Regions from separate parts of the Agromyces sp. NPDC004153 genome, predicted to be linked through region 2. Evidence: predicted binding sites of a transcription regulator. Region 2 holds the regulator's gene; each other region holds the start of a gene.
What was found. The regulator LexA, encoded in region 2, represses DNA repair genes until DNA is damaged. The targets are predictions, from matches to a motif close to TCGAACANNTGTTCGA.
Positions count from the first base shown of each region.

Region 1: ACWEOH_RS19505 (DUF222 domain-containing protein) is a predicted target of LexA. The motif match lies at 2,147-2,162, and genes of this name have one in related genera.
Region 3: ACWEOH_RS18155 (DUF222 domain-containing protein) is a predicted target of LexA. The motif match lies at 5,556-5,571, and genes of this name have one in related genera.

Region 1 is NZ_JBSGFY010000002.1:1,177,127-1,187,067, forward strand. Features, by position in the region: gene glmU (bifunctional UDP-N-acetylglucosamine diphosphorylase/glucosamine-1-phosphate N-acetyltransferase GlmU) at 1-1,310, opposite strand, end outside; tRNA gene ACWEOH_RS19495 (tRNA-Gln) at 1,312-1,383, opposite strand; gene ACWEOH_RS19500 (MarR family winged helix-turn-helix transcriptional regulator) at 1,525-2,016, shown strand; gene ACWEOH_RS19505 (DUF222 domain-containing protein) at 2,182-3,579, shown strand; gene ACWEOH_RS19510 (hypothetical protein) at 3,753-4,193, opposite strand; gene ACWEOH_RS19515 (methionine ABC transporter permease) at 4,288-4,947, opposite strand; gene ACWEOH_RS19520 (methionine ABC transporter ATP-binding protein) at 4,947-5,975, opposite strand; gene ACWEOH_RS19525 (MetQ/NlpA family ABC transporter substrate-binding protein) at 6,067-6,969, opposite strand; gene ACWEOH_RS19530 (ABC-F family ATP-binding cassette domain-containing protein) at 7,236-9,167, opposite strand; gene ACWEOH_RS19535 (4-(cytidine 5'-diphospho)-2-C-methyl-D-erythritol kinase) at 9,180-9,941, opposite strand, start outside.
Region 2 is NZ_JBSGFY010000001.1:39,584-49,524, reverse strand. Features, by position in the region: gene metE (5-methyltetrahydropteroyltriglutamate--homocysteine S-methyltransferase) at 1-1,201, shown strand, start outside; gene ACWEOH_RS00205 (Kelch repeat-containing protein) at 1,792-2,499, shown strand; gene ACWEOH_RS00200 (alpha/beta fold hydrolase) at 2,576-3,337, shown strand; gene lexA (transcriptional repressor LexA) at 3,405-4,082, opposite strand; gene ACWEOH_RS00190 (LysM peptidoglycan-binding domain-containing protein) at 4,350-4,718, shown strand; gene ACWEOH_RS00185 (histidinol-phosphate transaminase) at 4,765-5,856, shown strand; gene hisB (imidazoleglycerol-phosphate dehydratase HisB) at 5,918-6,532, shown strand; gene hisH (imidazole glycerol phosphate synthase subunit HisH) at 6,529-7,167, shown strand; gene priA (bifunctional 1-(5-phosphoribosyl)-5-((5-phosphoribosylamino)methylideneamino)imidazole-4-carboxamide isomerase/phosphoribosylanthranilate isomerase PriA) at 7,290-8,036, shown strand; gene ACWEOH_RS00165 (SseB family protein) at 8,020-8,886, shown strand; gene ACWEOH_RS00160 (hypothetical protein) at 8,917-9,630, shown strand; gene ACWEOH_RS00155 (dynamin family protein) at 9,562-9,941, opposite strand, start outside.
Region 3 is NZ_JBSGFY010000002.1:903,041-912,981, reverse strand. Features, by position in the region: gene pcaDC (bifunctional 3-oxoadipate enol-lactonase/4-carboxymuconolactone decarboxylase PcaDC) at 1-389, shown strand, start outside; gene ACWEOH_RS18180 (CoA transferase subunit A) at 420-1,244, shown strand; gene ACWEOH_RS18175 (CoA transferase subunit B) at 1,244-1,897, shown strand; gene ACWEOH_RS18170 (acetyl-CoA C-acetyltransferase) at 1,897-3,111, shown strand; gene ACWEOH_RS18165 (TetR/AcrR family transcriptional regulator) at 3,123-3,635, opposite strand; gene ACWEOH_RS18160 (VOC family protein) at 3,697-4,047, shown strand; gene ACWEOH_RS18155 (DUF222 domain-containing protein) at 4,164-5,372, opposite strand; gene ACWEOH_RS18150 (ArgE/DapE family deacylase) at 5,652-6,881, opposite strand; gene ACWEOH_RS18145 (diaminopropionate ammonia-lyase) at 6,878-8,023, opposite strand; gene ACWEOH_RS18140 (hydantoinase/carbamoylase family amidase) at 8,020-9,312, opposite strand; gene ACWEOH_RS18135 (LysR family transcriptional regulator) at 9,395-9,941, shown strand, end outside.

The sequences.
Region 1 (9,941 bases), on a different contig from region 2:
GGGATGTCCTTGCGGACGACCGTGCCGGCGCCCGTGTAGGCCCCATCGGCAATCCTAACGGGCGCGACGAACACGCCGTGCGAGCCGGTGCGCACGTGCGATCCCACCTCGGAGTGGTGCTTCCGCACGCCGTCGTAGTTGGCGAAGATCGAGCCCGCGCCGATGTTCGAGTGCACCCCGATCGTGGCGTCGCCGACGTACGAGAGGTGCGGCACCTTGCTGCCCTCGCCGATGGTCGCGTTCTTCGTCTCGACGAACGCGCCGATCTTGCCGTCGGCGCCGAGCACCGTGCCGGGCCGGAGGAACGAGAAGGGGCCGACGGTTGCCCCGTCGCCGATGACCGACAGCGTGGCATCCGTGCGCTTCACCTCGGCGCCCCGGCCGACCTCGCAGTCGACGAGCGTCGTGTCGGGGCCGATCACGGAGCCGGTCGCGACGACCGTGGCGCCCTTCAGCTGCGTGCCCGGGCGGATCGTCACGTCGGGCTCGAGCTTCACGTCGAGGTCGATCCACGTCGTGGCCGGGTCCTCGATCGTGACGCCGGCGAGCTGCCAGCCGCGCACGATGAGCGCGTTGAGGCGAGCCGCGGTCTCCGACAGCTGCGCCCGGTCGTTGATGCCCGCGACGAGCCACGGCGCCGACACGGGCACGGCCTCGACCTCGGAGCCCGCGGAGCGCAGCAGCTGGATCACGTCGGTGAGGTACTTCTCGCCCTGCGCGTTGTCGGTCGTGAGGTTCGCGAGCTGGTCGCGCAGCGCGCCCGCGCCGAATGCGTAGATACCGGCGTTGATCTCGTCGATCGCACGCTCGTCGTCGCTCGCGTCCTTCTGCTCGACGATGCGGTCGAACGCGCCGTGGTCGTCGCGCACGACGCGGCCGTAGCCCGTGGGGTCGTCGTAGAACGCCGAGAGCACGGATGCCTGCGCGGCATGGCCGCGGTGCCGCTCGAGGAAGGCGGCGAGCGTGTCGGCATCGAGGAGCGGCACGTCGCCGTTCAGCACGAGGACCTCACCCGCGAAGTCGTCGGGCAGCACCGCGATGGCCTGCTCGACCGCGCGCCCGGTGCCGGGGATCTCGTCCTGGTCGACGACGACCGTGCCGGGCAGCGTCGCCTCGACGGCGGCCGCGACCTGGTCGCGCTCGTGCCGCACGACGGCGATCACGTGCGCGGCGTCGAGCGCCTGCGCCGTGCGCAGCACGTGGGCCACGATGGGCGACCCCGCGAGGGGGTGCAGGAGCTTCGGGGTGGCGGATTTCATGCGCGTGCCCTGGCCTGCGGCGAGCACGATGATGGCGAGTTGCTGGTCCATGCTCCGCCACCAGGATTCGAACCTGGTCCTCACAGCTCCAAAGGCTGTCGTGCTGCCGTTACACCATGGCGGACTGCGCGGGGGTCGGGCCCTGCGCCGCCCACAAGTCTGCCATGGCGCACGCGTGCGGCCCCGCGGCATCCGCTCGCTTTGGACTGCCGTGGGCTGCCGCCGCGCGGCATCCGTCGCACCCCGGCGGTGGGATGATGGCGGGATGACCGATGCTGACGAGGTCGACCGGATCGTGGGCGACTGGGAGCGCGAGCGTCCCGACCTCGACTTCGCGCCGCTGCAGGTGCTCTCGCGCGTAGCACGGCTGTCGAAGCACCTCGACCGCGCGCGGCGCCAAGCGTTCGCACGGTCGGAGCTCGAGGCATCCGAGTTCGACGTGCTCTCGGCGCTGCGGCGCGCGGGCACGCCCTACCGGCTCTCGCCGAAGCAGCTGCTGCAGCAGACCCTCGTCTCGAGCGGCACCATGACGAACCGCATCGACCGGCTCGTCGAGCGCGGGCTCGTCTCGCGGCAGACCGACCCGAACGACGGACGCGGCATCCTCGTGGAGATGAGCCCGGCCGGCCTCACGCGGGTCGACGCCGCCATCACCCGGCTCGTCGACGCCGAGTCGGAGCTGCTCGAGAGCCTGCCGGCCGCCGAGCAGAAGCGGCTCGCGGCGCTGCTGCGCAAGCTCAGCCTCGGGTTCGACTGAACGTCGGCGCGGTCGGAGGGCGGCCGGGCTCCCGCGTCGCTCCTGCGCGCGTTCACGAGCACGCTTCGGGCACTTCGTTTGCTCCTTCCCCTCGCGAGTTCCTCACTCCCTCGCGAGTTGTCCACAGCACTCGAACATACGTTCGAATTTCGCTAGAATCGAAGCATGCCCACGGCGATCGCGACGCCCCCTCCCGCGATCGCCACTGCGCCCGAGTCCTCGCCGTTCGCGATCGCCCAAGACGGCCTCGCCGGATTGATCGACGCCGCAGTCCAGACCCGTCGGCTCGAAGCCATGCAGGCGGCGATGCGCGTCGACGTGATCAATCTCGCGGTCGACTACGCGATGCGCAGCGCTGATGCGTTCACCGCGCCATCCCTGGGACCTGAACGTCGACGTGAGGTCGCCCGACGTGCCGTGATCGCAGAACTCGCGACGGCGTTGCGACTCCCCGAGCGCACGATGATGCGGCTCGTGTCGGAGTCGTGGACGCTTGCGAACCACCTCCCCGCGACTCTTGCGGCACTTCGCTCGGGCGATGTCGACGAGTCGCACGCGCGCGTCGTCGTCGACGAGACCGCGGGGCTCACCGATGCCTCCGTGCGGGCTCGACTCGACATCGAGCTCGCCGAGCGCGCCGCGACGATGACGGCTGCCGGCCTGCGTCGCGTCGCCCGACGCCTGCGCGAGTCCCTGCAGGCGGAATCGCTCAGGGAACGCCACGAGCAGGCAATCGCCGAACGCCGCATCGAGCTCGAACCCGCGCGCGACGGCATGGCCTGGCTGCACCTGCACCTCCCGGCGAGCGACGCCCTCCTGATCCACGACCGGCTCACCCGGGTGGCCGCCGACGTGCGCGACGACGAGGTGGCGGGAGTCGGCGACTCCAGAACGCCCGACCAACTCCGAGCCGATGTCGCGCGCGACCTGCTGCTCCACGGCGTCCCGCCGATCGGCGAGGCGTTCCACGTCGCCGCGGCGACCGTTCGACCGACGGTGCACGTGACCGTGCCGGTGCTCACGCTCCTCGGCCTCGACGACGCACCCGCCGACCTCGACGGCTACGGCCCGATCGACGCCGAGACGGCCCGAAGGCTCGCCGCGCACGCACCCTCATTCACGCGCATCCTCACTCACCCGGTTTCGGGCACGGTGCTCGACGTCGACCGCACCACCTACCGCCCGCCCGCCGACCTCGCCCGTTGGCTGCGGGTTCGCGATGAGACCTGCCGGTTCCCCGGCTGCAACCGCCGTGCCGCTCGGTGCGAGCTCGATCACACCGAGGACTGGGCCGACGACGGCCGCACCGCATTCGACAATCTGGCGCACCTCTGCCCGTCCCATCACCACGTGAAGCACGAGACCTCCTGGTCAGTACGACATCTCGAGCACGGCACGCTCGAATGGCGCTCGTTGGCGGGTCGTCGATACATCACCGAGCCGTCGGTGCGGATTCCGGGGCCCGATCCGACGCGCTTTCCGCCACCAGGTTCGGCCCGACCGGCTCGTCAGGTACGACCGGCTCGTCAGGTTGGAACTCCACCCGACGCGCCGCCCTTCTGACCCCTCTTGCCTCGCCGTGCCGCTTTGCCGGAGACGTCGGCATGAGCGGGCACCGAGCGCGAGCCCCGCAGGCACCCTCGGAAGCGCGCCGGCCCCCGCACCGAGCCCTGGCGAGCCCGCCGCGCACCCTCAGAATCGACCTGCCCCAGCACCGAACTCGGGCACGCCCGCGCTCACGCGAACTCGTCCGGCGCGATCCACCGCACACCGCGGTCGTGGAGGACCAGCTGCGCCCGCACCTCCACCCCGGCCGCGTGACACGCTGCACCGAGCGCGCCCGCCCATTCCCGGTCGCCGGAGGTGAGCTCCTCGCCTCCCGGACGCTCCCAGACGAAGACGACCTTCGCGGCCCCGATCTCGCCGACGATGCTCGCGAGCCGGCCCGCCAGCACCTCGGCCACGGTGCCCTCGGCGCCGCACGGTTCGTACGGATCCTCGGGGTAGCCCGCCATGGGCATGAGCACCGGCCGCTGCACGTCGGCGTCGTCGAGGTAGAGCGTCCACCACTGGCGGCGGACCGCATTCCTCAAGAGGTCAGTGACGCGCTGCCGGATGTCCTCGTCGGTCGGGATGGGGCCATGCGTCCGTTCGGTCGTCGTGTCGAGTCGGGTCATGACCCGAACGTCCCACGGTCGCCGACCGATGATCCGCTCAGGCGCCGTTCGGTGGAGCCTGAACGGGCGTCGCGAGGTGTGGAGGACGACTCGCCTACCGCCGCAGCACCCTCCGCGCAAGCCAGTTCCCGAGGAACTGCACTCCCTGCACGAACACGACGATGAGCAGCACGGCGGCCCACGTGATGACCGGCTCGAACTGGCGGTAGCCGTACACTTGCGCGAACGTGCCGAGGCCGCCGCCGCCGATGAGGCCGGCCACGGCGGTCATGTCCACGATCGCGACGAGCACGAACGTGTAGCCGAGGATGAGCGGCCCCAGCGCCTCGGGGATGACGACGGTGACGAGGATCCGGATCGGGCCCGCGCCCATCGCGCGCGCCGCCTCGATCACGCCCGGCGACACCGTGAGCAGGTTCTGCTCCACGATGCGCGCGATGGCGAACGACGCGGCGAGCGACAACGCGAAGATGAGCGCGTTGTTGCCGATGCCGGTGCCCACCACGACCCGCGCGAGCGGCTGCACCGCCGCGATGAAGATGATGAACGGGATCGGCCGGAAGAAGTTGATGACGACGTTGACCACGTTGTAGACGACGCGGTTCGACAGCAGGCTGCCGGGACGCGTCGTGTAGAGCGCGACGCCGAGCAGGAGCCCCGCGATGCCGCCGAAGAGCAGCGTGAGCGCCACCATGTACAGGGTCTCGACGGCGGCGACCCAGAACTCGCCCTGGAGTTCGAACAGGCGATCCATCAGGCTGCCTCCGTCACGTCGACGCGGGAGCCGATGCTCTCGAGTGCGGTGTCGATCGCGGCATCCGCGCCCCGGATCGCGAGCGTGAGGTGCCCGAACGCGCGCCCCTGGATGTCGTTGATGCCGCCGTACACGAGCTCGAACTCGAGGCCCGCCGCGCCGAGCTCGAGGAACACCGACGCCTGCGAGGCGTCGCCGTCGCGGAACGAGATCGTGACGATGCGGCCCTCGTGCCGCTCGCGGAGCACCGCGAGCTCCGCAGGCGACGGGATGCCCTTCACGACGGTCGAGACGAAGCGCGCCGACGACGGGTTCTGCGGGTCGGAGAACACGTCGAACACGTCGCCGTGCTCGATCACCCGGCCGCCGTCCATCACGGCGACCTTCGTCGCGATCGACTGGATGACGTCCATCTCGTGCGTGATGACGATGATCGTCACGCCGAACTCCCGGTTCACGCGCTTCAGGAGCTCGAGCACCTCGTAGGTCGTCTCGGGGTCGAGCGCGCTCGTCGCCTCGTCGGCGAGCAGCAGCCGCGGCGACGTGGCGAGCGCGCGGGCGATGCCGACGCGCTGCTTCTGCCCGCCCGAGAGCTGGTCGGGGTAGTTGCGCGCCTTGTCGGCGAGCCCCACGAAGTCGAGCAGCTCGGCGACGCGGGCCTCGATCTCCGACTTCGACGCGCCCGCGACCTTCAGCGGGTACGCGACGTTCTGCTGCACGGTCTTCGACCCGAACAGGTTGAACTGCTGGAAGATCATGCCGATGCCGAGTCGGATGCCGCGGAGCTCGCGCTCGGGCATCGCCGTCAGGTCGCGCCCGTCGACGGTGATGGAGCCCGAGGTCGCGGGCTCGAGCGCGTTCACGAGGCGCACGAGCGTGGACTTGCCCGCGCCCGAGTAGCCGATGATGCCGTAGACGTCGCCGGGCTCGATGTCGAGCGTGACGTCGTCGACGGCGACCACCGGCGCCCCGCCGCGCTCGGCGGCCGGGTAGGTCTTGGTGACGTTGGTGAGGCTCACGAGGGCCATGGATGCTCCTTCCGCACGCCGCGGCGGGCGGCGGGGCCGATTCGGCGCCCGCCGCCCGCTCGTGGCGATCGATCGTGGATCGTGGTGCGGATCAGCCCTTGGCGGACTTCGTGTCGGCCTCGACCTTCGCGAGCGAGTCCTCGAGGTCCTCCACCGGCGTCACGATCGGCACGCCCGTGCCGCCCGAGGCGTCCACGAGCGCCTCCTGCACCGCCGGGTCGGTCTGGAAGATCTCGACGAGCTTCAGGTAGGTCGCGTCGTCCTTGTCGTCCGCGCGCGCCGCGAAGATGTTCACGTAGGGCAGGGCGTTCGGGTCGCTCGGGTCGTCCTTCGCGATCGCGTCCTCGAAGGTGAGCCCGGTGTCCTCGACGAAGTCGTTGTTGATGATGGCGGCGGCCACGTCGGGCAGCGACGTCGGCGTGAGCGACGCCTCGAGCGCAGTGACCTCCACCTTCGAGCTCGCCTCGTCGATGTCGGCGAGGTCGGAGAAGATCGTGCCGCCGCTCTTCAGCTCGATGAGCCCGGCGGACTGCAGCACGAGCAGCGCGCGAGCCTGGTTCGAGGCGTCGTTCGGGACGGCGACCGTCTCACCGGCGGGGATGTCCTTCACGGAGTCGTACTTCAGCGAGTACAGCCCGAGCGGGTAGATCGCCGTCGAGCCGATCGGCGCGAGGTCCTCGCCCGCCGACACGTTGTAGTCGGCCAGGTACACGATGTGCTGGAACTGGTTCAGGTCGAGCTCGCCCTCCGTGAGGGCGGGGTTCGGCTGCGCGTAGTCGGCGAAGTCGACGATCTCGATCTGGATGTCCTCGGCTGCCGCGGCCTCCTCGAAGGCGGCCCACTGGGGGTCGCCCTTGCCGACGACGCCGATCTTCACGACGTCGTCGCCCGCGGCGCCCGCGTCGCCCGCTGCAGGCGAGGCGCAGGCGGCGAGGCCGGCGATCAGGGGAAGGGCCGCAAGGGCGGCGAGGATCTTGGTGCTGGTGCGTGACATTCCGGTGGATTCCCTTTCGGATGGGCGCGCGCGTCCAGGGTGCTGGTGTGCGTGGAGCAGGCATGGCTCCGCCACGGTCGGTGAACGATGGGGGCTTCGATGCCGCGAACGCTCGCGCACCTCCACGTTAGGCGAAGGATCTTCGGGCACTCGCCGGAGAGGTCACGATCGGTCACAGTTCCTGCGGATGTGAAGCTGTGTTACGACGGATGCTGCGAGCAACACGAACATCGTTCGTTCCGCCGCGTGCTCGGGGCCGCGCCGGCTCAGCCCTCGAGCGCCTCCGACACCTCGAGCCACCGGGTCTCGAGCTCCGCGACGGATGCCTCGAGCCCCGCGAGCTCGTCGCCGAGCGTGCCGAGTCCCACGTAGTCGCTCTGGTCGTGGCGGGCGAGCCGCTCGTGCTGTTCGGCGATCTGCGCCTGCAGCTTCTCGAGCCGGCGGTCGATCGACGAGAGCTCCTTCTCGGCGGCGCGGCGCTCGGCGCCGGCGAGTGCGGGTGCGGCAGTGATCGGTGGTCGAGCAGCCCCCGAAGGAGGCGTATCGAGACCCGACGCAGCAGCAGGTTCGGGTCTCGATACGCGTGCGCCTTCGGCGCTCGCTCCTCGACCACCGGATGTGCGTTCGGCACTCGCTCCTCGACCACCGGATGCCGCCTGCCTCCGCAGCTCGAGGTACTGGTCGACCCCGCGCGGGAGGTCGCGCAGGTGCCCGTCGAGGATCGCGAACTGCCGGTCGGTGACGCGCTCGATGAGGTAGCGGTCGTGGCTCACGACGAGCAGCGTGCCCGGCCACGAGTCGAGCAGGTCCTCGATCGCGGCGAGCATGTCGGTGTCGAGGTCGTTCGTGGGCTCGTCGAGGATGAGCACGTTCGGCTCGGCGAGCAGGATGAGCAGCAGCTGCAGGCGGCGCTTCTGGCCGCCCGACAGGTTCTTCACGGGCGTCGAGAGCTGCGCGTTCGTGAACCCGAGCCGCTCGAGCAGCTGTCCGGGGGTGAGCTCGACGGACTTCGAGCCCGAGCCGATCGTGTAGCTCGTGCGCTGCTCCGCGATGACCGCGCTCACCCGTTGCTCGCTCCACTCGGCGAGCTCCGCGAGCTCCTGGCTCAGCGTCGCGATCTTCACGGTCTTGCCGCGCTTCACGCGACCGGTCGTCGGCTCGACCGCGCCGGTCACGAGTCCGAGCAGCGTCGACTTGCCGGCACCGTTGACGCCGAGGATGCCGGTGCGCTCCCCCGGCGCGATGCGCCACTCGAGGTCGTGCAGCACGGTCTTCTCGTCGGGCGCGTCCGGCGCGGCATCCGTCACCGGGTAGACGACGGACACGTCGAGCAGGTCGACGACGTCCTTGCCGAGTCGCGACACCGCGAGCCGGCTGAGCTCGATCGGATTGCGCGCGGGCGGCTCGTCCTCGATGAGCTGGTTCGCCGCCTCGATGCGGAACTTCGGCTTCGAGGTGCGCGCCGGCGCGCCGCGACGCAGCCAGGCGAGTTCCTTGCGCATGAGGTTCTGCCGCTTCGCCTCGGATGCCGCGGCCATCCGGTCGCGCTCCACGCGCTGCAGCACGTAGGCGGCGTAGCCGCCCTCGAAGGGCTCGACGATGCCGTCGTGCACCTCCCACGTGGCCGTGCACACCTCGTCGAGGAACCAGCGGTCGTGCGTCACGACGACGAGCGCACCGGCATCCGCGGCCCACCTGGCCTTCAGGTGCTGCGCGAGCCAGGCGATGCCCTCGACGTCGAGGTGGTTCGTGGGCTCGTCGAGGAACACGACGTCCCAGTCGCCGATGAGCAGCGCCGCGAGCGCGACGCGCCGGCGCTGGCCGCCCGAGAGGCTCGAGACCTGCGCCTGCCACGGCACGTCGGCGAGCAGGCCGCCGATGACGTCGCGCACCTTCGCGTCGCCCGCCCAGACGTGCTCCTCGATGCCGCCGACGACGGCCTCGGCGACCGTGTGGCCCGGGTCGACCGCGTCGGCCTGGTCGAGCATCCCGATCCGGATGCCGCGGCGGTGCGTGACCCGCCCGCCGTCGGGCTCGAGCCGCCCTGCGAGCAGCTTCAGCAGGGTGGACTTGCCGTCGCCGTTGCGGCCGACGACGCCGATGCGGTCGCCCTCGTCGATGCCGAGGGTGATCTCGTCGAAGACCGTGCGCGTCGGGAACTCGAGGTGCAGGCGCTCAGCGCCGAGGAGGTGTGCCATGTCCCGACGAGCCTACGCGTGCACGATGCGGGCGCCGTAGACGGGCCCGTGCACGTGCACCGCGTTGAGGCGCGCGGCGGAGAGCGCGACCTGCAGCTCGAGGGCGGTGTCGGCGTCCTCGGCGAGGAACGCGACCGTGGGTCCCGAGCCCGAGACGATCCCGGCGATCGCGCCGTGCGACTCGCCGAGCTCGAGGATGCCGCCGAGGCCCGGGGCCAGCCCGAGCGCGGCCGCCTGCAGGTCGTTGTGCAGCGCGTCGGCGAGCAGGTGCGCGTCGCCCGCCCGCAACGCCTGCAGCACGGCCGCGTCGACCGTCGGCGACGACGCAGGCGCGTTGAGGCGGGGATCGGTCTCGCGGCGGCGGTCGAGCTCGCGGTAGACGCCGGGCGTCGAGAGCCCGAACTCGGCGACCGCGAGCACCCAGTGGAACGACCCCGTGGCGAGCGCGGGGCTGAGCTGGTCGCCGCGTCCGGTGCCGATCGCCGTGCCGCCCGTGAGGGCGAACGGCACGTCGGCGCCGAGCTTCGCGGCGAGCGCGTGCAGCTCCTCCTTCGAGAGCATGGTGCCCCACATCGCGTCGCAGGCCACGAGGGTCGCCGCGGCATCCGCAGAGCCGCCGCCCATGCCGCCCGCGATGGGCACGTGCTTCTCGATCTCGAGGTGCACGCCGCCGGGCACCCCGGCGGTGCGGGCGAGCAGCTTCGCCGCCTTGATCGCGAGGTTCGAGGCGTCCGTCGGCAGGCTCGACGTGTCGATGCTGCCGCCGAACACGAC
Region 2 (9,941 bases):
CGCCGAGGGACGCGACGCGATCGCGACCGAGCTCGACGCGGCATCCGCTGCCCTCGCCGACCGCGCCGGCGCGCCGGGCGTGCGCGTGCCGGCCGTGCGCCACCGCCTCGACGCGCTCGCCGACCGCGACTTCACGCGTGCGGCGTACGACGAGCGCGTTGCGGCGCAGGAGGCACTCGAGCTGCCCGAGCTGCCGACCACGACGATCGGCTCGTTCCCGCAGACGCCCGACATCCGCCGTGCTCGCGCCCGGCTCGTGAAGGGCGAGCTGACGGATGCCGCGTACCGCGCGCTCATGCGCGAGGAGATCGAGCGCGTCATCCGCCTGCAGGAGGACCTCGGCCTCGACGTGCTCGTGCACGGCGAGCCCGAGCGCAACGACATGGTGCAGTACTTCGCCGAGCTGCTCGACGGCTTCGCGGTGACGCAGCACGGCTGGGTGCAGTCCTACGGCTCGCGCTGCACGCGTCCGTCGATCCTGTGGGGCGACGTCTCGCGCCCCGCGCCCATGACGGTCGAGTGGTCGACCTACGCCCAGTCGCTCACCGAGAAGCCCGTGAAGGGCATGCTCACCGGGCCCGTGACGATCCTGGCGTGGTCGTTCGTGCGCGACGACCAGCCGCTCGGCGACACCGCGCGCCAGGTCGCGCTCGCCCTGCGCGACGAGATCGCCGACCTCGAGCAGGCCGGCATCCGCGTGATCCAGGTCGACGAGCCCGCGCTGCGCGAGCTCCTGCCGCTGAAGCTCGCCGACCAGCCCGCCTACCTCGACTGGTCGGTCGGCTCGTTCCGCCTCGCCACGGGCGGCGCCGCGTCGGCGACGCAGGTGCACACGCACCTCTGCTACTCGGAGTTCGGCGTGGTGATCGACGCGATCCGGAACCTCGATGCCGACGTCACGTCGATCGAGGCCGCGCGCAGCCGCATGGAGGTCGTCGACGACCTGTCGACGAGCGGCTTCGACCACGGCATCGGCCCGGGCGTGTACGACATCCACTCGCCGCGCGTGCCGAGCGCCGCCGAGGTGCAGGCGCTCCTCGAGCGCGCCGTCGCCGAGATCCCGGCGTCGAAGCTGTGGGTCAACCCCGACTGCGGCCTCAAGACGCGCGGCTACGACGAGACCGTCGCCTCGCTGGAGCACATCATCGAGGCGACGCGCGCGGTGCGCGCCGAGCTCGCGGAGCCCGTGCTGGCCGAGTAGGTCCGTCGACCGTCGTCCCGGCCGGATGTCGCAGCCCGCGGCATCCGGCCGGAGTCGTCTCGGATGCCCGCGTCTCGCGTGCGCCGACCTCGCCCCCTGCCGCCGTGCAGGGTCGTCCGTTGTCGCCGGAACGCCCGCCGACGTACCATGCGGCATGCGCAGGTGGCCGATCGCAGCGTCCGCGATCGTCGTGCTCCTGTCGGCCGGATGCACCGGGGGCGGGCCGACCGCGCCCCCGGGTCCGCCGTCCGACCCGCCGTCCGACCCGCCGGCGACCTCGGATGCCGCGGCCCCGGCCGGTGTCGGCGACCGCGCCGCGCACACCGCGACACCCCTCCCCGACGGCCGCATCCTCGTCGCCGGCGGATGCGTCGTCGACGGGTGCGGCACCGCCACGGCCGAGGTGCTCGTCGTGGGAGCCGACGGGCGCGAGGCGACGCCGGCCGAGCCGATGAGCGTGCCGCGCACGAACCACACCTCGACGCTGTTGCCCGACGGCCGGGTCGTCGTGATCGGCGGGTTCCTCGGCGAGGGTGCGGGGGTCAGCGGGGCGGTGGACGTCCGACCCCGAGGCGGGCACCACCACGACCGTGGCGACGGTCGCGCCGCGCGGCGGGCACGTGGCCGCCCTCCTGCCCGAGGGTGGCGTGCTCGTCGTCGGCGGCGAGACGGCCACGGGCGTCACGGACGAGGCCGTGATCGTCGACCCGGTGACCTGGGAGGTCCTCCCCACGAGCCCGCTGCCGTGGCCGGCGGACGCGCTGGAGGCGTCGACCCTCCACGACGGGCGGGTGCTCGTGACGGGCGGACGCGTGGCGCCCGGGACCGGATCGCCGGCGGCTGCGATCTACGACTCGGCGGACGGGACCTGGGTCGAGGTGGGACCGCTGGCGACGCCCCGGTTCAAGCACGTCCAGGCGACCCTCGCCGACGGCCGGGTCCTCGTCGCCGGCGGCACGCCGGACGACCGCCGGGTGCTCGCGACGACGGAGGTCTTCGATCCGGGAACTGGAGCGTTCACGCCCGGTCCCGACCTCGCGGAGCCGCGCTACAAGCTGTCGGGCGGAGCGCTCGCCCTCCCCGACGGCCGCGTGCTCATCGGCGCCGGTGGCGGCTCGGTCGAGGTCGTCGACGTCGCCGCGGGCGCGTCCACGGTGCTCGTCGAGCTGGAGCGGCCCGCGTCGTTCGCGACCGTGAGTCCGCTCGAGCACGCTGCCGTGCTCGTGCTCGGCGGGTACGACGACCGGATCGCGCTGACCGGCCTCGCGCTCGAGGTCGAGATCCCCGGCCTCGGGTGACAGGGACCGGTCCGTTCGCAGCCGGCGTCCAGTCACGTCGGGGGCGATCCCCAGCCGCGATCGCTATGGTCGCTCCATGCGTCTCGCGGTACAGGAATCCGGCAGCGGCACGAAGACCGCCGTCCTCATCCACGGCATCATGTCGGATTCGCGAGCCTGGCACCGCGTGACCGCCGAGCTCCTCGAGCACGGCTTCCGCGTGCTCGCCGTCGACCTGGCCGGGCACGGACGCAGCCCGCGTGCGCGCCGGTACTCGCCCGCCGCCTGGGCGGACGACGTCGTCGAGACGCTGACGCCGCTGATCGACGGGCCGCCCGACGTGGTCATGGGCCACTCGCTCGGCGGCCTCGTGGCCAGCCTCGTCGCCGACCGCATGGCGCCGCGCGCCGCGATCTACATCGACCCGGCGTTCTCGTTCCCGACCGGCATCCGCGGCTGGGCGTTCAAGGCGTTCTTCGCGGTCGCGCCGCGACCCCGGCGCTCGGCGCTCGTGCGCATGAACCCGAAGTGGAGCGCCGCCGACGTCGACATCGAGCTGGCCACCCTGCGGGACTGGGACCGACGCACCATCCTCGGCTTCGCCGACACCCGGCCGCTCGTGCCGCCGGCGCGACTCGTCGCGCCGAGCCTCGTCGTGCTCGCGGAGAAGAGCCTGCTGATCACCGAGCGCGTCGCGGCGCAGCTGCGTCGGCAGGGGATGACCGTCGAGACCGTGGAGGGCACGGGCCACACCGTGTTCCGCGACGACCACGCGGGCTTCATGGACACGATCGTCGACTGGCTGCGGGGCGTCGGAAAGGCGCAGCCCCAGGCGGCCCTGGCGGTCGCCGCCGCCTGATCGCGCGGTCGGGGCATCCGGTCGCGCGTGAGGCCGCTCGCATCGACCTCCTGCCACGCGGCGGCGCTCAGACCGTGCGCAGGACCGCCACGACCTTGCCGAGGACCTCGGCCTGGTCGCCGAGGATGGGCTCGAACGCGCTGTTGCGGGGGAGCAGCCACGTGTGTCCGTCGCGCTGGCGGAACACCTTGACCGTGGCCTCGCCGTCGAGCATGGCCGCGACGATCTCGCCGTTCTCCGCCGTGCGCTGGGAGCGCACCACGACCCAGTCGCCGTCGCAGATGGCGGCGTCGATCATCGAGTCGCCCACGACCTTGAGGATGAAGAGCTCGCCCTTGCCGACGAGCTGGCGGGGGAGCGGGAAGACCTCGTCGATCTGCTGCTCGGCCGTGATGGGGATGCCGGCCGCGATGCGCCCCACGAGGGGAACCATCGCGGCGTCGCCGACGGGGATGGGCTCGCCGGCGGACGGCGCGCGATCGGCCGATCCGGGCAGCTCGATGAGCACCTCGAGGGCGCGCGGGCGGTTGGGGTCGCGGCGCAGGTAGCCGGCCAGCTCGAGCTGGTTCAGCTGGTGCGTGACGCTGGAGAGCGACGAGAGCCCGACCGCGTCGCCGATCTCGCGCATGCTCGGCGGGTAGCCGCGGCTCGACACCGAGCGCTGGATGACCTCGAGGATGGCGACCTGCTTGGCGCTGAGGCTCTTGCGGCGGCGCGCCCTGCCCTGGTCCCGCACGTCGTCGATGTCGGTGCTCAAGGTCTCCGCCCCTCGTTGCGGCCGCTCGCGACCGGATGTCGGTGGTCTCTGATCGACTGTGGTCGAACATTCGAAACTGTATCCGGCAGATGTCGGTGCGGCAAACATTCGTTCGAGTGTGTCGCGGAATCCGCGGGCACATTCCGGCGGATCGGATGCTTGCAGCTTCGAACATTCGAAGATATATTCGGAACAGAGCTTCGCATCCGGCCCTCCCGGCCGAGGGCCGGGTGCGACTCGTCCAGGAGGTGTGACATGAGCGCAGCGATCGTCCCGACCCGAACCATGCCGGTGGAGTCCGCACCGCGCACGGCGACGCGGCTCCGGTTGACGCGCCGAGGGCGCATCGTGTTCACCGCGCTGGCGTCCCTGCCGCTCGTCGTCTGGGCGCTCGTCACCGTCCTCGGCTCGGGTGGTGCGGCAGCCGACGGCGGCTCGTCGGCGCCCGCCTCCTCGTTCGAGTACGTCACGATCGGCCAGGGCGACTCGCTCTGGGCCATCGCCGAGTCGCTGGCGCCCGACGGCGACCCGCGCGTCCTCATCGACGAGATCATCCGCCTCAACGGTCTCGACGACGCGGTCGTCGAGCCGGGGCAGCGGCTCGCCCTCCCGGTCGTCCCATGACGTCACGGCCGCGGGGCGCAGGGGTGCCCGTGGCTAGCATGGACGGGTGACGAGCCTCGACGACCTGCCCATCCGCGACGACCTGCGCGGGCGCACGCCCTACGGCGCGCCGCAGAAGTCGGTCCCGGTCGCGCTCAACGTCAACGAGAACACCCATCCGATCCCCGAGGACGTCGCGCACGACATCGTCGCCCGGGTCGCCGCGGCGATCCTGAGCCTGAACCGGTACCCCGACCGCGAGTTCACGGCCCTCCGGCGCGCCCTGGCCGACTACCTCGGGCACGACCTCGACATCGACCGCATCTGGGCGGCGAACGGCTCGAACGAGGTGCTCCAGCACGTCCTGCAGGCATTCGGCGGGCCCGGCCGCAGCGTGCTCGGATTCGCGCCGACGTACTCCATGTACGGGCTCCTCGCATCGGGTACCGGCACCGAGTGGATCACGGCCGGCCGCGACGACGAGTTCGAGCTCTCGCCCGAGACGGCGGTGGCCGCGGTGCGCGAGCACGACCCGGACATCGTGCTGCTCTGCGCACCGAACAACCCCACGGGCACGCCCCTCTCCCTCGAGACCATCACCGCGGTGGCGGATGCCGCGCGCGGCATCGTCGTGGTCGACGAGGCGTACATCGAGTTCGCCGATCCCGGCACCGCGAGCGCACTGACGCTGCTCGAGGGCCGGCCCCGGCTGCTCGTGTCGCGCACCATGAGCAAGGCGTTCGCCTTCGCGGGCGCGCGCGTCGGCTACCTCGCCGCGGATCCCGCCGTCATCGACGCGCTGCGCCTCGTGCGCCTGCCGTACCACCTCTCGGCGCTCACCCAGGCCGCCGCGCTCGGCGCCCTGGCGCACTCGGACGAGATGCTCGCCATGGTCGGCGAGATCCGCGCGCAGCGCGAGCGCATCTCGGTCGAGCTGGCCCGACTCGGCTTCCACCCCTACCGCAGCGGATCGAACTTCGTGCTCTTCGGCGGTGTCGACGACCCGCACGCGGTCTTCCAGGCGTTGCTCGACCGGGGCATCCTGATCCGCGAGATCGGCCTGCCCGGCTGCCTCCGCGTGACCGCGGGCACCGAGGCCGAGACGAGCGCGTTCCTCGAGGCGATCGCCGTCTTCGCACCCGCCACCGCGGGGTCCTGACCCACGACCGGCGCCCTCCGCACCCCGACGAGCGTCCAGCGCGCCCGAATAGGATGACGACATGACCACTCCCGGCGCCCCGCGCACCGCACGCGTGCAGCGCGAGACGAGCGAGTCCAGCATCGACCTGTCGCTGAACCTCGACGGCTCGGGCAGCAGCGACATCGAGACCACGGTGCCGTTCTACGACCACCTGCTCACCGCGTTCGCGAAGCACTCGCTCACCGACCTCACGGTGCGTGCCCGCGGCGACATCGAGATCGACGTGCACCACACCGTCGAGGACGTGGGCATCGTGCTCGGCCGGGCGATCCGCGAGGCCCTCGGCGACAAGCGGGGCATCTCGCGCTACGGCGACGCGCTCGTGCCGCTCGACGAGGCGCTCGCGCAGGCCGTGGTCGACATCTCGGGGCGGCCGTTCCTCGTGCACACGGGGGAGCCCGCCGGGTTCGAGTTCCACCTCATCGGCGGTCACTTCACGGGCTCCATGGTGCGCCACGTGTTCGAGGCGATCGCGTTCAACGCGGGCCTCACGGTCCACGTCAACGTGCTCGCGGGGCGAGACCCGCACCACATCGCGGAGGCCGAGTTCAAGGCGTTCGCCCGCGCCTTCCGCCAGGCGAAGGCCCTCGACCCGCTGGTGAGCGGCATCCCGTCGACGAAGGGCGCCCTGTGACCGCGACGCGCCGCGTGGTGCTGCTCGACTACGGCTCGGGCAACATCCACTCGGCCGCGAAGGCGCTCGAACGCGCCGGGGCCGAGGTGCAGGTCACGGCTGATCGCGCCGCCGCCATGGAGGCCGACGGGCTCGTCGTCCCGGGCGTGGGGGCGTTCAAGGCCGTCATGGACCAGCTGCAGGCCGTGCGGGGCGACGAGATCATCGACCGCCGGCTCGCGGGCGGGCGTCCGGTGCTCGGGATCTGCGTCGGCATGCAGGTGCTGTTCGACCGCGGCGTCGAGCGCGGCGTCGACACCGAGGGCCTCGGCGAGTGGCCCGGCGTCGTGACCGAGCTGCCGTCGCCGGTGCTGCCGCACATGGGCTGGAACACCGTGCGTCCCGACGTCGGCAGCCTGCTCTTCGAGGGCATCGAGGACGAGCGGTTCTACTTCGTGCACTCCTACGCCGCGCAGGAGTGGCTGCTGGACGTCGTCCCGCCGTTCCCGGAGCCGAGGCTCACCTGGTCGGAGCACGGCGGTCCGTTCCTCGCGGCGGTCGAGAACGGCCCGCTGTCGGCGACGCAGTTCCATCCCGAGAAGTCGTCCGACGCCGGCATCCGGCTGCTCGCGAACTGGCTGGGCACGCTCGGCTGATCCCGCGACGGGCAGCGCGGCCGGCTCGGGGCGTCATGCGCGGGCCGCCGGCGCGCGACCCGACTAGGATGCTGTGACTGTGCCGCTGTGGTGCTTTCACAGCCACCGATACGAGGACAGTGATGAGTGAGTTCAACAAGACCCCCCGTCTCGTGCTGCTTCCGGCAGTCGACGTCGCGGGGGGCAAGGCCGTCCGCCTGACGCAGGGCGAGGCCGGCACCGAGACGAACTACGGCGACCCGGTCGACGCGGCCGCCGACTGGGCCGACCAGGGGGCGGAGTGGATCCACCTCGTCGACCTCGACGCGGCCTTCGGCCGCGGCTCCAACGCGGGCATCCTGAAGAAGGTCATCCGCCAGGTGCGCGGCGTGAACGTCGAGCTCTCCGGCGGCATCCGCGACGACGCCTCGCTCGAGCACGCGCTCGAGATCGGCGCCAAGCGCATCAACCTCGGCACCGCAGCGCTCGAGAACCCCGAGTGGGCGGCATCCGTCATCGCGCAGTACGGCGAGGCCATCGCCGTCGGCCTCGACGTGCGCGGCACGACCCTCGCGGCCCGCGGCTGGACGAAGGACGGCGGCGACCTCTGGCAGGTCATGGACCGCCTCGAGGAGGCCGGCGCTGCGCGCTACGTCGTGACCGACGTCACGAAGGACGGCACGCTGCAGGGCCCGAACCTCGACCTGCTGCGCCAGATCATGGATCGCACGCACCGGCCCGTCGTGGCCTCCGGCGGCGTGTCCAGCCTCGACGACATCGCGGCGCTGCGCGAGCTCGTGCCGCTCGGGCTCGAGGGTTCGATCGTCGGCAAGGCGCTCTACGCGGGCGCCTTCACGCTGGCCGAGGCCCTGGATGTCGCCGGCCGCTGACCCCGTCGACGGGCGGGCGGATGCCGCATCCGCCGGCCGTGACGACGACGCCGCCCGCCGCGACCCGGCCGCGACCGACTCCGCCGGCGTGCCGTGGGCCGGGCGCTCGTTCCAGCCCAATCCGCATGCCACCGACGACGGACGCGCCCCCGAGGCCCTCGCCGCGGCCGTCCGCCGCTTCCACGCCGGCGAGGGCGGGCAGGCAGAGGTGGTCGCCGCGTTCGGCGCCGCGCGCCTGCTGATCCCGCTCCTCGCCGACCTCGGCGACGGCGGCGCGGAGGTCGGCGCGCACGGCCTCGCGGTCGACAAGAGCCAGGAGCTCTCGATCGTCACCGTCGAGGGCCCTGACGGACGCCGCGTCCTGCCCGTGTTCGCCTCGGTCGACGCGATGTCGGCGTGGAACCCGGTCGCCCGGCCCGTGCCCGCCGACGGAGTGCGTGTCGCGCTCGCCGCGGCCGACGACGGCACCGACCTCGTGGTGCTCGACCCGGGCTCCGCAGGCGAGTTCGTGCTCCGGCGGCCCGCCGTCTGGGCCGTCGCCCAGTCGCAGGCGTGGACGCCGCCGTTCGAGTCCGACGCGGTGCAGGCCGCGTTCGAGCGGTCGATCGGCACGGAGCTGGCCGTGCTCGGCGTCGAGCTGTCCGCCGGGGACCCGGGCGCGCGGCTCGCGGGCCCCGAGCTCGTGGTGCGCCTCGAGCTCGTCGGCGGGCTCACCCGCGCCGAGCTCGACGCGGTGCTGCAGCGCCTGGCCGCGAGATGGGCCGCCGACGACGCGATCGCGACCCTCGTGGACTCGCTCGCGGTGCGGCTCGTCGGGCCGTCCGACGGCGTCGGCGATGCCTCCGCATGACGTCGACCGCGCTGCCGTAGGCTGGCGCTCATGGGGGACAGGTCCATGGGGGACGGCGAGTCGCGGCATCCGGAGCATGACGTCGAGGATGCCGACGACGGACTGCGTGAGCCGACGCACGATGCCGCGATCGAGCGGGAGACCGATCCCGACGACCCGCGCTACCGGCCGCTCGTGCCCGACGACGACCCCGACGCGGTGCCGCCGCCGGCGCGACCGGTCATGTCCGACCGGACGAAGCCGCCCGTGCTGCGCCCGCTCCCGCCGCCGCGGTCGATCCGCACGTCGCGATCGCTCTGGATCCTGAGCTTCGTGCTCGGCGCGTTCGGCGTGCTCCTCGCCTTCCTCTCGCACGGGGCGATCACGACCGAGCTGACCGAGGTGATCGGGCGCCTGTCGCCCACGTACGACGAGTCGGAGGTCGACGCCCTCGTCGACGTCGTCTACTGGACGAGCCTCGCCGGTATGGGCATCGTCGTGGCCGTCGAGGCGGCCCTGCTCGCGTTCATGATGAATCGTCGCGGCGGCGCGAGGTGGCTGCTGCTGATCGCGCTGGTGCTCCAGGCCGGCGTGGTGCTCATGGGGTCGGCGTTCCTCGCGGTCGGCGACGTGGCCGTGCCGGTGGAGCTCCTGCTCGTCGGGGGGTTCGTGGTCGCGTTCGCCGCGTGGGTGTGCTCACTCGCCCCCTCCGCCCACCGGTGGTTCCGGATGAAGGACGAGGCGCAGCTGGCGGCGCTCGACTGACGCGGGCGCCGTCTCGACCACGAGCGCCTCGCACGAGCGGGTCACGACGTCGCAGGCCTCTGCCGCGGCGCGATCGAGCAGCGGACTGCCGGCCAGCGCCCGCCAGCGCCCCAGCGCCGTCGCCGCGGCCGCCCGCACCTCCTCGGGACCGGCGCCGTCGGGGAGTCCGAGGCGTCGTTCGGGCGACGTGCCCGCGCCGCCGATGAGCCGCTCGGCCTCCGCGGCCTCGTCGGGCGGGAGGTCGAGGCCGGTCGTGCGAGCCGTCGACAGGAGCGCGAGCTCGCGGAGCTCGTGCGCGTTCGACTCGAGCC
Region 3 (9,941 bases), on a different contig from region 2:
TGCACGACCACGGCATGACCGTGCGCCGCGCGGTGCTCGGCGACGCGCACGTCGACCGCGCGATCGCCGGCACGACGCCCGAGACGGCGGCGTTCCAGGACTTCGTCACCCGCACGGCGTGGGGAGACATCTGGGACCGGCCCGGCCTGACGCGTCGCGAGCGATCGATCGCGACGCTCGCGAGCCTCACGACCGGCGGCCACGAGGACGAGATCGCGATGCACGTGCGCGCAGCGCTGCGCAACGGGCTCACGCGCGACGAGATCGCCGAGGTGCTGCTGCACACCGCGCTCTACGCGGGCCTGCCCGCATCGAACAGCGCGCTCGCCATCATGCGCGAGGTGTTCGCCGAGCAGGATGCCGCGGCGTCGCCGGACACGAACGACTGACCGCCTGACTTCCCGACTTCCGGAGGACCCATGGACAAGACCTACGCGTCGGCCGACGAGGCCGTTGCCGACATCCCCTCGGGGTCGTCGCTCGCCGTCGGCGGGTTCGGCCTGTCGGGCGTGCCGATCACGATCATCCGTGCGCTGCTCGCGCGCGGCATCGGCGACCTCGAGGTCGTCTCGAACAACTGCGGCGTCGACGGCTGGGGGCTCGGCGAGCTGCTCGCCGCCGGACGCATCCGCAAGGTCATCGCGAGCTACATCGGCGAGAACCGGGAGTTCGCGCGACAGTACCTGTCGGGCGAGGTCGAGGTCGAGCTCACCCCGCAGGGCACGCTCGCCGAGCGGCTGCGCGCGGGCGGGGTCGGCATCCCCGCGTTCTACACCGCGACGGGGGCAGGCACGGCCGTCTCCGAGGGTGGGATGCCGTTGCGGTACGCGCCCGACGGCTCGGTCGCGCTCACGAGCGACCCGAAGGAGCTGCGCCCGTTCGACGTCTTCGGCAAGTCACGCGAGTACGTGCTCGAGCAGGCGATCCGCGCCGACTACGGGCTCGTCCGCGCCGCCGTGGGCGACCGGCACGGCAACCTGCGCTTCGAGAAGTCGACGCGCAACTTCAACCCGCTCGCGGGCATGGCCGGGCGCATCACGATCGCCGAGGTCGACGAGCTCGTGGAGCCCGGCGTGCTCGATCCCGACGACATCCACCTGCCGGGGATCTACGTGGACCGCGTGATCGTGCTGACGCCCGAGCAGGCGACCGACCTGCCGATCGAGAAGGTGACCGTGCGGCCGCGGCCTGCGGCATCCGGAACTGATCGAATTATCGTCGACCAGCCCGAGGAGGCCCGCTGATGCCGCTCACCCGCGACGAGATGGCCGCCCGCGCAGCCCGCGAGCTCGAGGACGGCTCGTACGTGAACCTCGGCATCGGACTGCCGACGCTCATCCCGAACCACCTGCCCGCGGGCGTCGAGGTCGTGCTGCACTCCGAGAACGGCATCCTCGGCGTCGGCCCGTACCCGTGGGAGGGCGAGGAGGATCCCAAGCTCATCAACGCCGGCAAGGAGACGGTGACCGTGCTTCCCGGCGCGGCGTACTTCGACTCGGCCGCGAGCTTCGGCATGATCCGCGGCGGGCGCATCACGACCGCGGTGCTCGGAGCCATGCAGGTCTCGTCGGGCGGCGACATCGCCAACTGGGCCGTGCCCGGCAAGATGGTCAAGGGCATGGGCGGCGCGATGGACCTCGTCAACGGCGCCGAGCACGTGATCGTCGTCATGGAGCACGTCGCGAAGGACGGTTCCGCGAAGGTCGTCGAGCAGTGCACGCTGCCGCTCACGGGCAAGGCCTGCGTCGATCGCATCATCACCGACCTCGCGGTCTTCGACGTGACCAGCGCCGGGCTCGTGCTCGTCGAGCTCGCGCCCGGCGTGACGGTCGAGCAGGTGACGGATGCCACGGGCGCGCCGTTCACGGTCGCCGACGAGCTCGCCGTGGGCGCCTGATGGCCGAACTCCGCGACGTCGTCATCTGCGCCCCGCTGCGCACCCCCGTCGGTCGCATGGGCGGCGCGCTCGCCTCGGTTCCGGCGCTCGGGCTCGCGACGACCGTCCTCGGCGCGCTCCTCGAGCGCACGGGCGTCGACCCCGAGGCGATCGACGGCGTCATCGGCGCCCAGGGCTACCCGACCATGGAGGCGCCGGCGATCGGCCGTGTCGCTGCGCTCGACGCGGGCTTCCCCGTCACGACGAACGGCTACCAGCTCGACCGTCGTTGCGGATCGGGTCTGCAGGCGGTGCTCAACGCCGCGATGGAGGTGCAGACCGGCGTCTCGGATGCCGTGGTGGCGCTCGGCGTCGAGTCGATGTCGAACGCGCCGCTCTACACGGTCGAGGGTCGACGCGGCATCGCGGGTGCCGGGCTGCTGTTGCGCGATGCGCTGTCGCGTGGCCGGGAGACGGTCGGCGGCGTTCGCTTCCCGACGCCTGACGGCAATGTGGGCTCAGCGGAGCTGGTGCGTGCGGAGTACGGCATCTCGCGCGAGGCGCAGGACGCGTTCGCGCTGCAGTCGCACCGGCGGGCGGTCGCCGCGCAGGAGTCGGGCGCGTTCGACGCCGAGCTCGTGCCCGTCGCGGTCGAGGGTCGTCGGGGCACGGTCGTCGTCGATCGTGACGAGCATCCGCGGGCAGACTCGACGCTCGAGGCGCTCGCCGCGCTGCGGCCCATCCTCGGCCGCCGCGACGCCGACGCCACGGTGACGGCGGGCAACTCCAGCGGCCAGAACGACGCGGCCGCCGCCTGCGTCGTCACGACCCCCGACCGCGCTCGCGAGCTCGGGCTGCAGCCGATGCTGCGCCTCGTCTCGTGGGCCGTCGCGGGCAACGATCCGCTGCGCTTCGGCGTCGCGCCCGTGCCGGCGGCGAACCTGGCGCTCTCGCGGGCGGGGATCGGGTTCGACGACCTCGACGTCATCGAGCTCAACGAGGCGTTCGCCGTGCAGGTGCTCGCGTGCCTGGCCGATTGGGGCCTCGACGCAGATGACCCGCGGCTCAACCCGCGGGGGAGCGGCATCTCGATCGGCCACCCGATCGGCGCCACCGGCATCCGGATGCTCGCGACGCTCGCGCACGAGCTGCCCGCCCTCGACGGCGAACTCGCGCTCGAGACCATGTGCATCGGTGGCGGTCAGGCGCTCGCCGCGGTGTTCGCGCGGGCGTAGTTCCTCGGCCTTCAACTCGCGGAGAGTCGGCTCAACGCCTCGCGCACGGTCGCGGCGTCGCCGCCCCTTGCGACCGCCCCGACGGCAGCGCGCCAGGCGGCGGCGAGCATCGCGCCGAGTTCGGCGGACGGAGGCGCGCACAGCTCGGCCAGCGCGCCCGCGATGGCGTCGTCCGCGTCGCCGATGGGCGGCTCCGCGAGCATCCGGGCGAATCCGGCCCGGGTCGCGAAGTCGAAGCCGACTGCCATCGCAGCACCGATGCGTGCGTTCGCCGAGCCACCGGGAAGGGCCGCCGCAGCGCCCTCCATGCGGTCGAGCACCCGGCGTTCCACGTCGGTGCGCACGAACGCGTAGATCCCGAGCTTGCCGTCGAAGTGATGGTAGAGGGCGCCGGTGGTGACGTCCGCGGCTCGAGCGAGGTCGGCGACGGTCACGTCGTCGAAGGGTCGTGAGCCGAACTCGCGGGCGGCGGCCAGCACGAGTCGTCCCTTCGGGGACGTCGAGACCGGAATCCACCCGCGCATGACACCATAATGCCGTTATGCTGAGGGCAAGTCACGTTACGACACACGGAAAGGCCGCGCGATGAAGCTCGAGTTCCTAGTGGCGCCCACCTCCGACCTGGCCGCCTCACTGGCCCTCTACCGCGACGCGTTCGGCGCGGAGGAGGTGTGGCGCGAGGGTGACACCACCGTCGCGCTCGGCATGCCCGGCACCGACGTGCAGCTCATGCTCGACGCGAATGATCCCGACGCCCCCGCCGGACCGGTGTTCGTCGTCGACAGCGTCGATCGGTTCCACGCCGACGCGCCGGTGGGGCTCGACGTGCTGGCTGAACCGGCCGAGATCCCGGGCGGAAAGCTGGCGACGTATCGCGATCCCAACGGTCTCGTGATCTACGTCATGGACCAGTCGACCGACGCCTCCGTCGGCTGACGCGCTCGTCACGCCGTGGATGACTCGATCGAGGGAATCCGCGCGCGTCAGTTCGCCCGCCGCGGGCTTGGTGCGGTTGTGAGGCAGCCCCAGAGGCCCACGGTCCGTGCGTCCGATCAGAATGGAGGCTGGTCGGCGATGACGGTATGCCCAGTCGGCGTGGTGATCGACACGTTCCCAGAGGGGAGTCGTCGATAGGCGACTCGGCTCAGATTCTTGCGGCGGTTGCCGCTCTCGCAGAGCGGGAACAGGTTGTCGCGATTCGTGAACCCCATGTCGCGAACCCATTCCTCGAGGTGATCGACGTCTGAGTCGTGGACCGGACGCGAGCAGGTGGGATCGATGCAGGTCTCGAAGCGGAGCGCGACCCAGTCGCGTTGCGCCTTCGTCGGCCGATACCGCGTGCGGTCGTACTCGAGGAGCTCGCCGGTGAATGGATCGGTGGCGACGCGCCGGAAGGATGGAGCCTTCGCGAAGAGGCGCGCCGCCGAGTGCCGATCGATGCTGCCGTATCCCGGGAGCTCGATCGGCTCGTCGCCCTCACCCAGCAGGGAGAGCATCGGGACGAGCAGCATCGGACGCACCTTGGCCGCGGTCGGCGTGCCGTCGCCTGCGAGCCATCCGACCGCGAGGTCGGCCCGGATCTGATCACGGGAACGCCAGCCCGGCTCGCCGGCCCGCGTCTGCTTCTGCTCCGCGCGTGCTGTGGCGTTCAGCCGCTCGATGATCCGGACGGCGTCGGGTGCCGCGACCAGTGCATGGAGGTAGGCCATGCCGTCGTCGGCTCGCTCGACCCAGACGCGGCGGTCGGCGAACGCCCTGGTGTGACGGTCTTCGGGGGACTCCTGGAGCAATCGCTCCTTGAGGCGCCGCGCCCGCGCACGGAACGCCGACACGGTCGTCGTGGATGCCGACGCGGTCAGTTGCTCGTCGAAGGCTCGCAGGGCTGTATCGTCGGTCCATCCCGCCACGAGGTCGACGGCGGCGCTGACGTGCCCGACGGTGGTGAGTCCGGCGACGAATGCGCCGTGCAACGCGGGCAGCCGGTCTTCGAGCACCTGCGCATCGTGGGCCATGGAGCGCACCTGGTTGGCCGAGAGTTGGAGGCGCAGCCCCGCGTCGTACGCGGCGGCGTCTTCCGCCATCTCCAGCGCGTCGGCTCGAGCCATTCCCTCGGAGCGCAGGTAGACGTGCGGATTCGCGCGAGCGAGCCGCATCAGTTCGGCCAACGCGATCCACTGACGAGCAAGGGCCCGATTGGCATCGGCTTGCGCAGCCGTCGCTTCGGCGAGCCGGTCGACGATGAGGTCGAGACCGGTTGCCACTGCCGTGCCTGCCGTCGAGTCGGACCTCGACGTCGCGGATTTCGCGCTCGGAACGGATCGCGCAGTCGCCACGACTCCCGTGGTCCACGCGGAATCCGCGGTCAACACGGTCGATCGTTCTCGTGCAGGAGCGGGTGCATCACTGTCTCCAGTTCGTTCACTCCGGCACGAGTAGGTTCATTCTAGCAGATACATTCGAAGCTGGGTGCGAGAAGTAGCAGATAAAATCGAACAGAATACCGAGTGCCGACAGGACGAGGCCTCGACACGGCGCGCCGCTCACCCCACGTACCGCGCGATCGTCCGCTCGAGCGTGGCGGTGACCGTGGCGAGCGACGCGAGATCGACCCACTCGTCGGCCGCGTGCGCGCCGGCCCCGTCGACGCCGAACATGACCGTGTCGATGCCGGCCGCCGCGAGGAGTGCGCAGTCCGTCCAGAAGGGTTCGCCGCGACGCGCCGGCTCACGACCGGTCACCTCGCCGAAGCTCGCACCGACGGCGGCGGCGATCTCGGATGCCGCGTCGGCCTCGAATGTGCCGCGATGCGTGCTGATCGCCAGCTCGGCGCGGAACGCGGCATCCGTGCGCTCGAGCTCGTCGAGGATGCTCCGGAGCTCGCGCTCGAACGTGAGGTGGTCCTCGCCGGGGACCGTGCGCCGCTCGATCGTGACCGTGCACGCGTCGGGGTAGCTCGACGGCTCGGCGCCGCCGACGATGGTGCCGGCGTGCACGCTGCCGGTGCCGAGCAGCGGATGCCGCGGGCCGACCGCGAGCCGGGCGCCGAGCTCGTCGATCGCGGTGAGGAGTCGCCCGGCCTTCGCGATCGCATCGACGCCGAGGTCGGGCCGGGAGCCGTGCGCGGCGTGTCCGTGGACGGTCACGACAGCCCAGGCGAATCCGCGATGCGATGTGACGAGGTCGAGCCCGGTCGGCTCCACTACGACGGCGCCGTCGGTGACGACGTGTTCGAGCACTTCCTCGGTGCCGAGGCTGCCGTGCTCCTCGTCGGCGACGAGTGCGAGCACGATGTCGCCGAGGTGCGGGCCGCCGTGGGCTCGCGCGGCGGCGACCATCATCGCGGCGAGTCCCGACTTCATGTCGTACGCGCCCCGACCGTGCAACTGTCCGTCGCGCACCACGGGCGCGAGCCCGTCGCCGTCGTAGCTCGCCAGCGACACCGTGTCGAGGTGGCCGTTGAGCATGAGGCTGCGTCCGCCGCCGGTGCCGCGGGCGATGGCCACGATCGACGGACGCCCCGGCGTTGCCTCGAGCCGACGGCATTCGAAGCCGCGCGGGGAGAGCCAGGCGACGACCGCGTCGGCGATCCGGGCCTCGCCCGCGCCGCCTGGAACGAGGGCCGTGTTGACCGAGTCGATGGCGATGAGGTCGCGGAGCAGCTCGAGCTCTTCGGAGCCGGAGCCGGAGCCGGAGTCGGAGCCGGAGCCGGAGCCGGAGCCGGAATCGGAGCCGGAACCGGAATTGGGGCCGCCCGCCCGCCCGCCGCTCATCGATCCTCCTCGGGCAGCGGGTTCGCCTGTCGACCCTCGGTCGAGAGCAGCAGTACCGTCGCGTCCGCGCCGAGCGCCGACCGGGCGCGATCGTCGGCGAGCAGGCGGCGCACGCCCGCGAGCGTGGCAGCGCCGCACGGACCGGAGTCGATCCCGAGGGCCTCCAGGTCGTGGACTGCGCGGATCGCCTCCTCCTCGTCGACCGTGACGGCCGCGTCGAGGCCCGCCGCCAGCACCGGCCACGCTATCTCTGAGGGCGTGCCGCAGTTGAGGCCCGACATCACCGTGTGACTCGTCGGCACGCTCACCAGATCACCGGCGTTCAGCGACGCGATGATCGGCTGGGCCGCGCTCGCCTCGACGCTCAGCACGATCGGCGCGGGGGTGCCGCCCCCACCAGCGCCGCCACCGCCGCCACCCGACCGATGATGCCGCACCGCCGCCTGCGCGAGCGAGCCGACCCCGACGGGTACCGCAACGAGCTCCGCGCCGGCCACGACCCCGAGCTCGGCCAGCTGCGCGTCCGCCTCCTCGAACAGCGTCGAGTACCCGTCGACGATCCACTGCGGCACCTGCTCGTAGCCCGGCCAGGCCGTGTCCTGGATGAGCACGGCATCGGGCCCCGCCTCCTCCGCGGCGCGCGTGGCGGCGGCGACCACGTGGTCATACGGGATCGCCAGTTCGACGACCTCGGCGCCCTCGGCCGCGATGGCGTCCTTCGCCTCGGGCGTGAGTCCGTCGGGGAACCAGATCTGCGCGGGCAGGCCGAGCAGCCGCGCCGTGTGCGCGACGGCGCGCCCGTGGTTGCCGTCGGTCGCGGCGACGAGCCGCACCGGGGGAGCCTCCGAGAGGGCCGACCGCAGCTCGTCGAGCGTGAGGGCTCGGCCGGGCGATCCGACCCGGGCAGACAGCGCACGGGCGACGGCATAGGCCGCCCCGAGGATCTTGAAGGCGGGCAACCCGAGGCGGGAGCTCTCGTCCTTCACGAACACGCGGCCGACGCCGAGCTCGGCGGCGAGCTCGGGTACGTCGACGAGCGGCGACGGACGGTAGCCCGGCAGGGTCCGGTGGAACTCGATGACCTCGCTCGGCCGCTCGGTGCGCCAGGCGCGGGCGGCGGGGTTCCAGTACGCGTCGGTCATGCGCCGACCTCCTCGGCGAGGCGCAGCAGCGTGGTGCCGAGCACCGCGATGCCCGCCGCGCAGTCCTCGGGCGTCGAGTACTCGCGCGGGTTGTGGCTGATGCCGTCGTACTGCCCCCGCACGAACACCATCGCGGTCGGCGCGATGGCCGCGATCTCCTGGGCGTCGTGTCCGGCGCCCGACGAGAGTCGCATCGTCGGGATGCCGAGGTCCGCCGCGGCATCCGCGATCGCGTCCTGCACCGAAGGATCGAACGGCACCGCGGTGGTCTTCGCCATGCGCTCCGCCTCAACGCGGAGACCGGGCTGCCGCTCGGGGAGGGCGTCCAGGAACGCGGCCAGATCGGCTTCGGCCGCGGCCATGAGCGCGTCGTCGGGGTTGCGGAGGTCGACCGTGAGCTCGGCGCGGTCGGGCACGACGCTCGGCAGTCCGGGGGAGGCGCTGAGATGCCCGACGGTTCCTCGAAGGCGGCCGTAGCGGCCCGAGTCGACCATCTCGCGGACGTGCACGACCACCTGAGCCGCGGCGAGTCCGGCGTCGACGCGCAGCTCGGTCGGCGTGGTGCCGGCGTGCGCCGCTCGGCCGTGGATCGTGACCCGCTGCCACGAGATCGCCTGCACGCCGGTCACGACGCCGACGGCGAACCCCTGCTGCCCGAGCACCGGACCCTGCTCGATATGGCACTCCACATAGGCGTGCGGCGCATCGAGCCGCACCGGCCGGTCGCCGCGGAATCCGATGCGCTCGAGCTCGTCGCCGAACCGCAGCCCTGCCGAGTCGACGAGGTCGTACGCGAACTCGAGGGTGAGGCGGCCGGCGGCGACGGCCGATCCGAGCATGTCGGTGCCGAACCGCACGCCCTCCTCCTCGGTGAACGCCGCGACGACGAGCGGCCGACGAGTGGTGATGCCCGCGTCGTCGAGGCTGCGCACGACCTCGAGCGCACCGAGCACTCCGAGGCATCCATCGAACGCGCCCGCGGTCGCGACGCTGTCGATGTGCGAGGCGGCCATGACCGGCGCGAGGTCGGGCTCGCGGCCCTCGCGGCGGCCGAAGATCGAGCCCAGCTCGTCGACGGTCACCTCCAGGCCGGCGTCCTCCATCCAGCGGATGAGCAGGCGCCGCCCCTCGGCGTCCGCGTCGGTGAGCGACTGGCGGTCGACGCCGACGAGGCCGGTCGCGGCATCCGTGTAGGCGCCGATTCGAGCGAGCTGCATGAGCGAGGCCCAGAGGCGGTCGGCGTCGATCGCGAGCGTGTGCGGCGTACGAGTGGGAAGCAGATCGGTCATGCATCGACGATACGAAGGCACGACTCATCGATCGATAGCATGTAAGTCATCGGTATCGATGAAGCAGATCGAATGGTGCGACATGTACGACCTCCATCGACTTCGTCTCCTCCGCGAGCTCAAGCACCGCGGCACGCTCGCCGCGGTCGGCGAGGCGCTCGGGTACAGCCCGTCGGCGATCTCGCACCAGCTCGCGATCCTCGAGCGCGAGGTCGGCGTGCCGGTCCTCGAGCCCGTGGGTCGGCGGGTGCGATTGACGGATGCCGCTGAGCTCCTCGTCGCCCACACCGAGCGCGTGCTGCTCGAGCTCGAGCAGGCCGAGGCGGCCATCGCCGCGAGCCGCACGGATGTCTCGGGGCACGTGCGGATCGCCGCGTTCCAGTCCGCCGCGCACACGCTGATCCCGGCCGCGCTCGACCGGCTGGCCGCCGAACATCCCAACGTCGAGGTCTCGTTCCTGCACGTGCACGCCGAGCACGGGCTGCCAGCGCTGCTCGCGCGCGACGTCGACCTCGTGCTGTACGAGCAGTACCCGGGCGCACCCGTGGCGCCGATCACGAACATCCGCACCGAGCACCTGCTCGACGACGCGATGCTCGTCGCGACACCGCGTGCGCGTGGCGCGGCCG